2 linked regions of the Acaryochloris sp. CCMEE 5410 genome follow. Each later gene encodes a partner of the first gene's protein in a complex. Links are inferred from orthologs where the notes say so. Each region holds a gene or a part of one and is shown in the gene's direction. Other genes may lie near its edges.

What was found. The genes of interacting proteins can lie anywhere in the genome.
Region 2: the proteins of carA (region 1) and carB are in contact, whole or in part, in a solved structure (PDB 1KEE), measured with the Escherichia coli proteins. The link is inferred for Acaryochloris sp. CCMEE 5410 from one-to-one orthologs.

Annotation. Positions count from the first base shown.
Region 1 is NZ_AFEJ02000001.1:1,456,336-1,461,934, reverse strand. The notes cover bases 2,486-5,274. They hold carA (glutamine-hydrolyzing carbamoyl-phosphate synthase small subunit), read left to right. Parts: upstream 2,486-3,195; coding sequence 3,196-4,353; downstream 4,354-5,274. Other genes in these bases: ON05_RS06425 (DUF1816 domain-containing protein), read right to left, coding at 5,204-5,274; ON05_RS06430 (alpha/beta fold hydrolase), read left to right, coding at 4,369-5,223; ON05_RS06440 (FHA domain-containing protein), read left to right, coding at 2,486-3,155. Outside these bases: ON05_RS06455 (rod shape-determining protein), read right to left, coding at 1-374; ON05_RS06450 (carbohydrate ABC transporter permease), read right to left, coding at 513-1,439; ON05_RS06445 (hypothetical protein), read right to left, coding at 1,520-1,912; more of ON05_RS06440, read left to right, coding at 2,175-2,485; more of ON05_RS06425, read right to left, coding at 5,275-5,509. UniProt on the Escherichia coli protein: Small subunit of the glutamine-dependent carbamoyl phosphate synthetase (CPSase).
Region 2 is NZ_AFEJ02000001.1:1,022,598-1,028,029, reverse strand. Bases 1,565-5,382 are described here. They hold carB (carbamoyl-phosphate synthase large subunit), read left to right. Parts: upstream 1,565-1,939; coding sequence 1,940-5,182; downstream 5,183-5,382. Other genes in these bases: ON05_RS04545 (MBL fold metallo-hydrolase), read right to left, coding at 5,198-5,382. In the rest of the region: ON05_RS04555 (WecB/TagA/CpsF family glycosyltransferase), read right to left, coding at 1-771; more of ON05_RS04545, read right to left, coding at 5,383-5,432. UniProt on the Escherichia coli protein: Large subunit of the glutamine-dependent carbamoyl phosphate synthetase (CPSase).

The DNA of each region.
Region 1 (5,599 bases):
TGGCTGGCGGCTTCCATAACGGCCCGTCTCTCTACGCCCGTCACACCACTAGGGATACCCACGACCACACGAGGAGACACTAAGCTTTTACCCCCATGAACCCGACGGATAAAATGCTGGAGCATCAGTTCAGCTTTCTCAAAGTCTGCAATCACACCATCTCTTAGGGGGCGAATTGCAACGACATTACCAGGGGTACGGCCTAACATCATTTTGGCATCAGCCCCTACGGCTAGGGTTTGCTTTGTGACTTGATCGACTGCAACCACTGAAGGTTCTTGCAGCACAATCCCCTTACCTGATACATATGCCAGGGTGTTTGCTGTACCAAGGTCAATGCCAATATCCCGAGAGAAGCGACTGAAAAGGCCCACTATTTCCTACCTTTGAAGAATTTATAACTAGGTTATTTTATCTGCACTTAAATTGTAAACGTGCTGGATTCTATTACGTTTTTATCAAATCGTCCAGTTTTGTTGGATATTTATTAGATTTCTCCTTCAGATCACGGATTACCCTCGGAGCTGTCCCAGCTTTAAATTCAAAATCGATAACCCAAAGATCAGCAGGAATAATACGAGCCCCATAGCGCAGGCATAGCTATAGCCATTGCCCACTTCCGAAAAAGCCTGTTCATATAAATTAGCCACAATCGTAATCGTACTCCCCAAAACGCCGCCTCCAGGGGTCATGACATAGACTTCTTCGAACACCTTGGCAGCTGAGATGGCTGAAATGACGGACACTAGCATTAGATAAGGCTTCATCAAGGGAATGGTGATATCCCAATGCTTTTGCCAGCCATCTGCCCCATCAATTGCGGCGGCCTCATAGAGATCTGGGGGAATTGCTTGTAACCCCGCCAAATAAATCACCATGTAATATCCCAACCCTTTCCAAACCGTAACCGCCATCACGCAGTAAAGTGCAATATCCGGATTTTGCAGCCAAACGATGGGTTCGCCGGTCCAGCCCAACTGACCAAGAATCGTTTCCATTAGCGGATTCTGGGTAATCAGACGAATACCTTGATTCAGCAAGCCACGCTCATCGTATAGCCACTTCCAGGCAATGCCTGCCACCACCATGGAAATCACAACTGGGGTGTAATAAGCGGCGCGGAACCAATGAATTCCTTTCAGTTTCTGATTGACAAGAATCGCTAAGCCCAAGGGCAGGATGACCAAGATGGGAACGACACCAATCAGGTAAATCAACGAATTCTTCAAACTTTGCCAAAAGACATCGTCCGTCCAAAGCCGCTCAAAGTTACCCAGACCAATCCATTCTGGGGTTTGGCCCAGGGTCTCAAACTGCGTAAAACTCAGATAAAACGCTTGTAGCGCTGGCCAAAATACACTCAAGCTGAGAACACAGAGGGCAGGGGCTAAGAAGAGATAAGGGGCCGCAGTGGACCAAGACAATTTGCGGAGGGACATGGGGTCTCTTACTGGCAGAGGACTGAATTGAAGAGCAAAGCAAAACCCCGAGAACGGGACGATATTGAGTCTATATCGATCTACTCGGAAGCAGCGTTATATAGCTGAAAAATTTCATGAAAAGTTTGCTTGAGCTTCGATTGAAATCCTGCAGGAGGAGGGGTGTTGCCGAGAAAGGTCCAATCGCCGATGGTTGAGAACCGCCATCGTTGACTGCCAAACGGACCAAAACAGGAGGCTTCAATGCCAATCAAACGGTTGTCATGCATTCGTAGTTGAACCAGAGTATGTCCTGCAGGCAAATTAAACCCCATATCGATGGAATAGGGATCCACCCATTCCAGGGTATCGGGGTCATTGGTCCAAGGCTTCAGGTTGGCTTTGACATCAGGGAACTGCCGCTTAAATAAGTTAACAATGGCAGCTATTTTAGTGGCAGATTCAGGGTTTGTGACTTGCTCAGCCGCATTCATCTGGACCGCTCCTTCAAATGATCTGAATCCTACTGGGCAGGGTTAAGCCGAATGAGATTGGCTTAACGTCTTTACAATACTTTAACGGGACTCTCAATATTAGCAAGGGTTCAGCCGAACAAAGGAGCTGATCTCAGGGCTTTAAATGACCCTGGCATTTTCACTCCGAGACTCAGCGACGGTTTTTCTTAGGTGGCAGCAACACCCCTGAAATGAACCCACCAGACTGCTGTGCTACCTGCCTTTATGGAAAAATGCTATCGTGTCGCTGTCCCCCGTTGATGCAAGGGTCATGAACCGGCTCTGCCCCTATTGTTTTTATCAAAATGAGCCCGAACAGCAGAGTACCTGTGCTCAATGTCAGCAAGACTTAACTGACATCCCTTGCTGTCAAAATTGTGGCGCGACCCAACTTGAATTTGCGCGATATTGCTATCATTGCGGCCTGAGGCTTTTGCCTGCAAATCTCATTGCCAAGAATAGTTTTACCTATCTTAAGAACCCCTATCCGGGTCTAAAAGCAGTGAATCTAGGCCCTGAAAGCGAGTTCGTTGAACAATTGGATCCTCATGCAACCCAGTTTCAGCAAGAGTCTCTTCGCCTCCTGCATGTTCAATCTGGAACCCTATTGGCCTTGCCAGCTCAGATCAACCCTATTTTGATTGGGAAGGCTGGGGCAGGACGTTATCCTCATATTGACGTACTCGATTTTCCCAATTCTGAGGTGGTCTCGCGGCAACAAGCGTGCCTACATATGGTACGGGACCAATGTGCGATCGCAGATTTAGACAGCACTAACGGCACCTATATTAATGAGGTACCGTTGCCCACCGGCCACCAACACCCCCTACAATTCGGCGATCGGATCAACTTTGGCCCCTCTGATAAATTCACTTTGCTGTTTATTCGGGAGTTACCCATCAACTTGAAACATCTTCAAACGGTTTCAGGTGGAGATGGAGAATTTGAGCATGAGATTTTAGAAACCTATGGGCAACGGGCCCAGCAAAGCCTAGAGCAAATGAAAGCGGCCTTCGCAGAACAGGATCAAGAACGGTTGGTCTCCACAGCCGAAGACTTAACCCTTGCTAGCCATAACGTTGGCGCCCAAGTGGTGCATTTACTCGCTTCTCAATTTCAAACGCCCCCTCAATACAATGCTGCCCATTTTCATCGTCAACTCTTGAAGGTGATTGAAGAGGCACTCCAGAAAGTGCGATTCTTTACTAAGGTTTACTATTAGCCTGCCTTTTAACCACTCGATATTCGCCCCATCCATCCCTATGCTCAACGTTGATTCCCAACCCGCCCTCTTGGTTCTAGCTGATGGCAGTTCCTATCGCGGGTGGTCCTTTGGCGCACCTGGCACTGCAGTGGGGGAAGTCGTTTTTAATACTGGCATGACCGGCTATCAAGAAGTACTCACAGATCCCAGCTATTGTGGACAGCTCGTCACCTTTACTTATCCTGAACTCGGCAACACGGGCGTCAATATTGAAGACGAAGAATCAGACCGTCCTCAAGTCAAAGGGGCCATTGCCCGCAATCTTTGTCACCAACCCAGCAATTGGCGGTCCACCCACACCCTATCCAACTACCTGCAACAACACCATATCCCTGGAATTTACGGCATTGATACACGAGCCCTAACTCGCAAGATCCGTTCCGCTGGTGCCATGAATGGCGCCATTTCCACTGAAATACTAGACTCGAACGCTTTGCTAGAAACGGTGTTGCAAGCTCCCTCCATGGAAGGGTTGAATTTGGCAGAGCGGGTCACCACCCATACCGCTTACGAATGGGTCGACCCAACCCCTATAGATTGGGAATTTAGCGAGTCCATTCCCCCTGCAGACTCAACTCAACCCCCTCTGACCGTCGTCGCCATCGATTTTGGGATCAAGCGAAACATCCTGCGACGCTTAGCAAGCTATGGATGTCGAATCATTGTAGTTCCAGCTCATACCTCTGCCGCTGATATTCTCAGCCATCAACCAGACGGTATTTTCCTATCCAACGGTCCTGGAGATCCAGCCGCTGTCACGGTAGGTATTGAAACAGCCAAAACCCTGATGGCCGAACAAAAGCCCATGTTTGGCATCTGCTTGGGACACCAGTTATTGGGATTATCTCTGGGGGTCGATACATTCAAACTCAAATTTGGCCATCGAGGGCTGAATCAACCGGCAGGACTACAGCAGCAGGTTGAAATCACTAGTCAGAACCATGGCTTTGCCTTGAGTGCTGAATCCATGGCCCAGGCCGAAGTGGAAGTTACCCATCTAAATCTCAACGATCAGACCATCGCTGGCCTAAAACACCAATCTTTACCGGTCTTCTCCGTGCAATATCACCCTGAAGCCAGCCCTGGTCCCCATGATGCGGATTATTTATTTGCACGGTTTGTGCAGTCCATGCTTGAGCATCGTTCAGGAAGCTAAGCCCCATTAAGCACCGTGACCAAAGATCCTTTATCTTCCCCTAGCTTAGCCGTTGAGATCTCTGGGGCAGGCTTCCCCATTCTCTGCTTACACGGCCATCCAGGCTCAGGCCAGTGCATGGGTATTTTTACCCATTTTTTATCAAAAAAATATAAAACTTTATCTCCTGATCTACGGGGGTATGGTCAGAGTCAAACCCGTGCGGCCTTTACCATGGAGGATCACCTTCAAGATCTGATCCACCTACTCGACCAAAATCATATTCAACAATGTTTGATTCTAGGATGGTCTTTAGGCGGCATTTTGGCGATGGAGTTAGCGGTCCGTTATCCTGAACGCGTCAGCGGGCTCATTCTAGTGGCGACAGCAGCCTATCCTCGCAGTAATCACCCTCCCATTACCTGGCAAGACAATCTCTTTACAGGTCTGGCAGGGATCATCAACTGGCTACGACCGGGCTGGCGTTGGAATATCAATCTGCTGGGAAAGCGCTCCTTGTTTCGCTATTTAATAGTGCAGCAAACCCCGAAGGCCTATGAATATTTAGCTCGCTACGCAGTTCCAGCTTTTATTCGCACTTCTAAATATGCCCAAGCGGCGCTCAATCAAGCTTTACGGCAGGGATATAACCAAGAGGAGCAACTCAAAGAAATTCAGTGTCCTTGCCTCGTATTGGCAGGGGCTCAAGATCGCCACATTACGCCAGCCTCTAGTCAAACCACTGCTGAACTGATCCCGATCAGTGAGTGGATTTGTTATGAGCAAACCGCCCATCTGCTGCCCTGGGAAATACCTGAACAGATAGAGCGAGATCTGCAGATATGGCTGAAGAAGACTCCTAGGGCCACTCTCAATTCAGTTGGGGATTGATTTTGACAGGGATAACGGGCTCAACATCGGGTTCATCACAAACCGTCAATTGGGTCGGTTTGCAGCGTTTGACATCCGTCACAATCGTTTGAGCCTGCTCAGCCTCTAGGTCCTCAATATAACCAGGTAAAGCCTCTTCTGCGTCTTTTTGACTGATAAAAGGGCCAAAAAAATAGATGCAAACCGGCGAAGATGTCTTGATTTCAACCCACCAGGCTAATCCTAAGCGATTATAGAATTCGGCAAAGCGGCTCGACAAATCTGTAGTGTTATCTTTTGTCGTCATGGTGAAAACATTTTCCTCTGCAATGCTAGATCCTAATTTCAAACCATCTCGGCTAATAGTTTAGGGTAGAGCCTCTTTATATTCTGTAAC
Region 2 (5,432 bases), 430 kb from region 1 along the record:
CAGCCCTAATTGCCATTGACTGACATAGTTCATATCCAGCTCGACTACTCTTTTAAAATCAGCCCGATATTTCTGTCGACTGGTTTGCCATAGCCCCGTCATTCCTGGTTTGATACAGAGCCGTTGCCAATCTTCTCTTGAGTAAACTTTCACTTCATCCAGCGTGGGAGGACGAGTGCCCACTAAGCTCATTTCACCTCTCAAAACATTGATAAATTGAGGGAGTTCGTCTAAGTGAGTTTTACGCAGAAATTTACCGACTCTGGTGACCCTAGGATCATTCCGAACAGTAAAGAATTTGTACTGCTGATTTCCTGTCGTTTTCAGCTTAGTTCGCTCTGCATTTCGCACCATAGTCCGAAACTTTAGAATTCTAAACTGTTTTCCTCGTAAGCCCACCCGATATTGAGTGAAGAAAATTGCCCCTGGCGAATCAAGCACAATAGCGAATGCAATTAAGGGCAGCAAAACCAGCATCATAGCTATGCCGATGATGGCCCCCAACACATCTAACAATCGTTTCAGTCGACTCCGCACCGAAGGATGAGGGTGGAGGGTAAATAATTCGATATCAAATACTTTAGATTGCCAATCTAAAGCAGCCCACAAGTCTTTGCGACAGATATCTCCTGATTCGACTAAGATTTCTCCCAGGAGTTTCCAATCAGATTGATCAAAAAAAATCCTCTGTTGTTGTAGTGCTCGAGTGAGCGTATCTTGGTCGATTAATTGGTTATGTATGAGAATTTGACCCAACGTGTTCTCTGTCATAATGTGAAATTCCATTGGGAAGATTTCTGCAGGTTAGGAAATTAAAAGTGATGAGACAAACCCTTTAACCTAGCCCCACTTCATCTGCTCAAGAAACTCGAATCTGTTGACAGAACACATAGAGAAATAAGTTTCTATCTAGCTTTCAAGAAAATAGAAGTATCGTATTCAGTTTTGTATAAGAACGATTAACTTTCCTTGAAAGAGATAGTAACACACTAAAAAAAAATAAGCTATTTAAAGTTCAGTGAATTCTGATAAACCTTTTGGATTGATTCGGTTACTTAGTGTGTATCCCTTTGGCAAGGGAATTTTGGACATGTGTTGATTACTTCTTAGGACATCGAGGGATCAGCTGCTTAAACTTCATCCACATATTGTGAGTAGTAAAGTCCAAAAAAATTTTGTGATAGAGATGGCTTATCCAGCAGGCTAGGCGTTGATTTGGAAGGGCTGCCTCTATGTATCAAGCATGAAGAACCGATGAACCTGATTGTCCAGAACGTTATCTCATAACCGATCTGCCTTTTTCCATAGAGGTGAAGATTATCAGAATATAGAAAACCTTGTTAACTGTATTGAAGATTACAAAAAAATACCAAAATTCTATTGCCTTAGGTGAGGTTAAAGTTGTCAGGATATTGTCAGATAAGATAATGTTTTTGATTCTAGATGAATCGTTGGAAAAATCTAGAAAACTGTATTGCAAGTCACAAAAAATCATCAAAACTGTATTGTCTTTGGCAAGACTAAAGCTGTCAGGATCTTTTAGTAAGAAGCTAATGCCATAGATGTCAGTTGAATCGCTCAATAAAATCTTGGAAACTGTATCGAAGATCACAAGAAAATTATCAAAACTCTATTGTTTGGAGTAAGGCAAAAGCTGTCAGGATGTTATCTAAAAAGATAATGTTGTTGATTTCAGTTGAATAGTTTTAGCAAGCTTGTTTGAGTGCTTAGCATGAAGATGCTACCTTGCCGCTCTCTATGGTCCCTATCCGAATAATCTGTTCAAGGTGCCGAATCCTCAAGATTGACTAGCGGTTAAAACCAGAGGATGTCACAATCCTTAGGAGTGGAAATTGAAGTCCCTGACTACGCCTGAGAAGGATCTGATCTGACTCAGGTTTAATTCCTAGCCTGCCTATCTCTAAGAAGTCCCTAGCTTATGCCTCGTCGTGATGATCTACACAAAATCCTACTGATTGGTTCTGGGCCAATTGTGATTGGGCAAGCCTGTGAATTTGACTATTCTGGCACCCAAGCTTGTAAGGCTCTGCGGGATGAAGGGTATGAAGTGGTGCTGATTAACTCTAATCCCGCCACGATTATGACGGATCCAGAAACAGCAGAGCGGATCTATATTGAGCCCCTGACCCCGGAATTGGTGGAAAAGGTGATCGCCAAAGAGCGACCGGATGCCTTACTGCCAACCATGGGAGGCCAAACCGCTTTGAACTTGGCGGTGACCCTAGCAAAGGCTGGGGTTTTAGACAAATATAATGTAGAGCTGATTGGAGCCAAGCTTCCGGCCATCGAAATGGCGGAAGACCGCAAGCTGTTTAAGGAAGCCATGGAGCGGATTGGCCTAGGGGTTTGTCCGTCGGGCTTGGCCGAGACCATGGCAGAATCCCAGCAAATTGCCCAAGAAATTGGTACTTATCCCTTAATTGTCCGTCCTGCCTTTACTTTGGGAGGTACAGGTGGAGGCATTGCCTACAACCAAGAAGAATTTGAAGTCATTGCCCAGAGCGGTCTAGATGCCAGCCCCGTTTCTCAGATTTTGATTGAGAAATCCTTGATTGGCTGGAAAGAGTATGAACTGGAGGTTATGCGGGATCTGGTCGATAACGTAGTGATTATTTGCTCCATCGAGAACATTGACCCAATGGGGGTGCATACGGGGGACTCGATTACTGTTGCCCCAGCCCAAACCTTGACGGATAAGGAATACCAGCGGTTGCGGGATGCTTCGATTAAGATTATCCGCGAAATTGGAGTGGAAACGGGTGGATCGAATATTCAGTTTGCGGTCAATCCTGACGATGGCGAAGTGATCGTGATTGAGATGAATCCTCGGGTGTCCCGCTCCTCGGCCCTGGCGTCCAAAGCCACCGGATTTCCCATTGCCAAGTTTGCAGCTAAGTTAGCGGTGGGTTATGCCCTGAGCGAAATCCCCAATGACATCACCCGTAAGACCCCGGCAAGCTTTGAGCCGAGTATTGACTATGTGGTTACCAAGATTCCTCGGTTTGCCTTTGAGAAGTTCCCCGGCTCTGAACCCACCTTAACCACGCAAATGAAGTCCGTGGGTGAGGCGATGGCCATTGGTCGCACCTTCCAGGAATCTTTCCAAAAGGCGTTGCGGTCTTTGGAGACGGGGCGATTTGGCTGGGGTTGTGACCAGGCTGAAAACCTACCGAGCTTGGAGCAGATTCGGGCGAGTCTGCGCAATCCTAATCCTGAACGCATTTACACTGTTCGCCATGCGTTGCAGGCAGGACTGAGCGTCGAAGAAATTTACGACATTACTGGGATTGACCCCTGGTTCCTCTGGCATTTTCAGGATCTGTTGACGACGGAAGCGTATCTTAAGCAAACCAATCTGTACGATCTGACTGCTGATCTGATGTGGCAGATTAAGCAGCAAGGCTTTAGTGATCCGCAGATTGCCTTTGCTACCCAAGCTAACGAGGATGAAGTTCGCAACTATCGCAAGCAATTGGGGGTAGTGCCAGCCTATAAAACCGTGGATACCTGTGCGGCGGAATTTGAAGCATTGACGCCCTATTACTATTCCACCTATGAGCAGGAATCGGAGGTGTTGCCCTCCGATCGTCGCAAGGTGATGATTTTGGGGTCGGGACCCAACCGGATTGGTCAGGGTATTGAGTTTGACTACTGCTGTTGCCATGCGTCTTATGCCTTGCAGGCGGATGATTTTGAGACGATTATGGTCAACTCCAACCCAGAAACGGTCTCCACAGACTATGACACCAGCGATCGCCTCTATTTTGAGCCCCTGACCAAAGAAGATGTGCTCAATATTCTAGAAGCAGAAAACCCGGAAGGGATTATTATCCAGTTTGGTGGGCAAACGCCGCTGAAGTTAGCGGTACCCCTACAAACCTACTTACAAGGTAAGCCCGATGGTCCCAAGATCTGGGGCACGTCACCGGACTCCATTGATATTGCAGAGGACCGGGAGCGATTTGAGCAGATTCTCCATACCCTCAATATCACACAGCCACCCAATGGAATTGCCCGCAGTAGTCAGGAAGCGACGGAAGTGGCACAGCGCATTCAGTACCCCGTGGTAGTTCGGCCTAGCTATGTGCTGGGGGGACGGGCAATGGAGATTGTCTACTCCGATGCAGAGCTTGAACGCTATATGACCTTTGCGGTCCAGGTGGAACCAGATCATCCTATCCTGATTGACAAGTTTTTGGAAGATGCCATTGAGGTGGACGTGGATGCGATCTCAGACCGTACTGGTGAAGTCGTCATCGGCGGCATTATGGAGCATATTGAGCAAGCAGGCGTGCACTCAGGCGATTCAGCTTGTGCTATTCCTACTTTGTCTCTGGGGGAAGAAACTCTAGCAACTATCCGAGAATGGAGTAAGCAACTGGCTCAGCAACTGAATGTGATTGGGTTAATGAACCTGCAGTTTGCGGTTCAGGGTGAGCAGGTGTATATCTTGGAAGCCAACCCCAGAGCCTCCCGCACGGTGCCTTTTGTATCTAAAGCGATTGGCTTGCCCTTGGCCCAGGTGGCGGCCCGTTTAATGTCGGGTCAAACCCTCGCTGATCTGGGCATTAAAGAGGAGCGTATTCCCAAGCATATTTCGGTTAAAGAGGCAGTGTTGCCCTTCGCTAAATTCCCTGGCACTGACACCATTCTCGGTCCTGAAATGCGCTCCACGGGAGAGGCGATGGGGATTGATACGGATTTTGGCAAAGCCTTTGCCAAGTCTCAGTTCTCAGCCCATCAGGATTTACCTCAGTCCGGCTCTGTCTTTGTCTCTATGACCGATCGAGATAAGCAGGCGGTAATTCCCATTGTCAGGGATTTAATTGATCTAGGGTTCAAGCTAGTGGCGACCGCTGGCACCCAGAAGGTGTTGGAGGCCGAAGGGTTTGAGGTGGCTCCCGTGCTCAAACTCCATGAAGGCCGTCCTAATGTTTTGGATTTAATTAAAAATCGTCAGGTACAGCTGATTCTCAATACCCCTTCTGGTAGCGATGCCCATGCGGATGGTCGCTTGATTCGGCGGTCGGCTTTGGCCTATAAGATTCCGCTGATTACGACGATTGCGGGGGCAAAAGCGACGGCAGCAGCTTTGCGATCGCTACAATCAGAAACGATGGATGTGAAAGCGATTCAGGACTATCACCTGCAAATGCAGTGATTTTGAATGGCTCAGCTAAACGGCAAACTGCCAGATGATCGGTTCCCAACCATAGGCATCCCCTTGAGTTCTGACGTGACCCAGCCCTGGGAAAGGCATATGGGGCACCAACAGCAGGCGACGCTGGGTGGTAACCGTTTCCAGTAACTGACGACGAGCGATTACCCCCTGTTCAGGGTCACCATCAAAGGCCACTTCCCAGTCTGGGTTTTCCAAGTTAAGGGGATCGCTAAAGAAAACATCTCCGGTG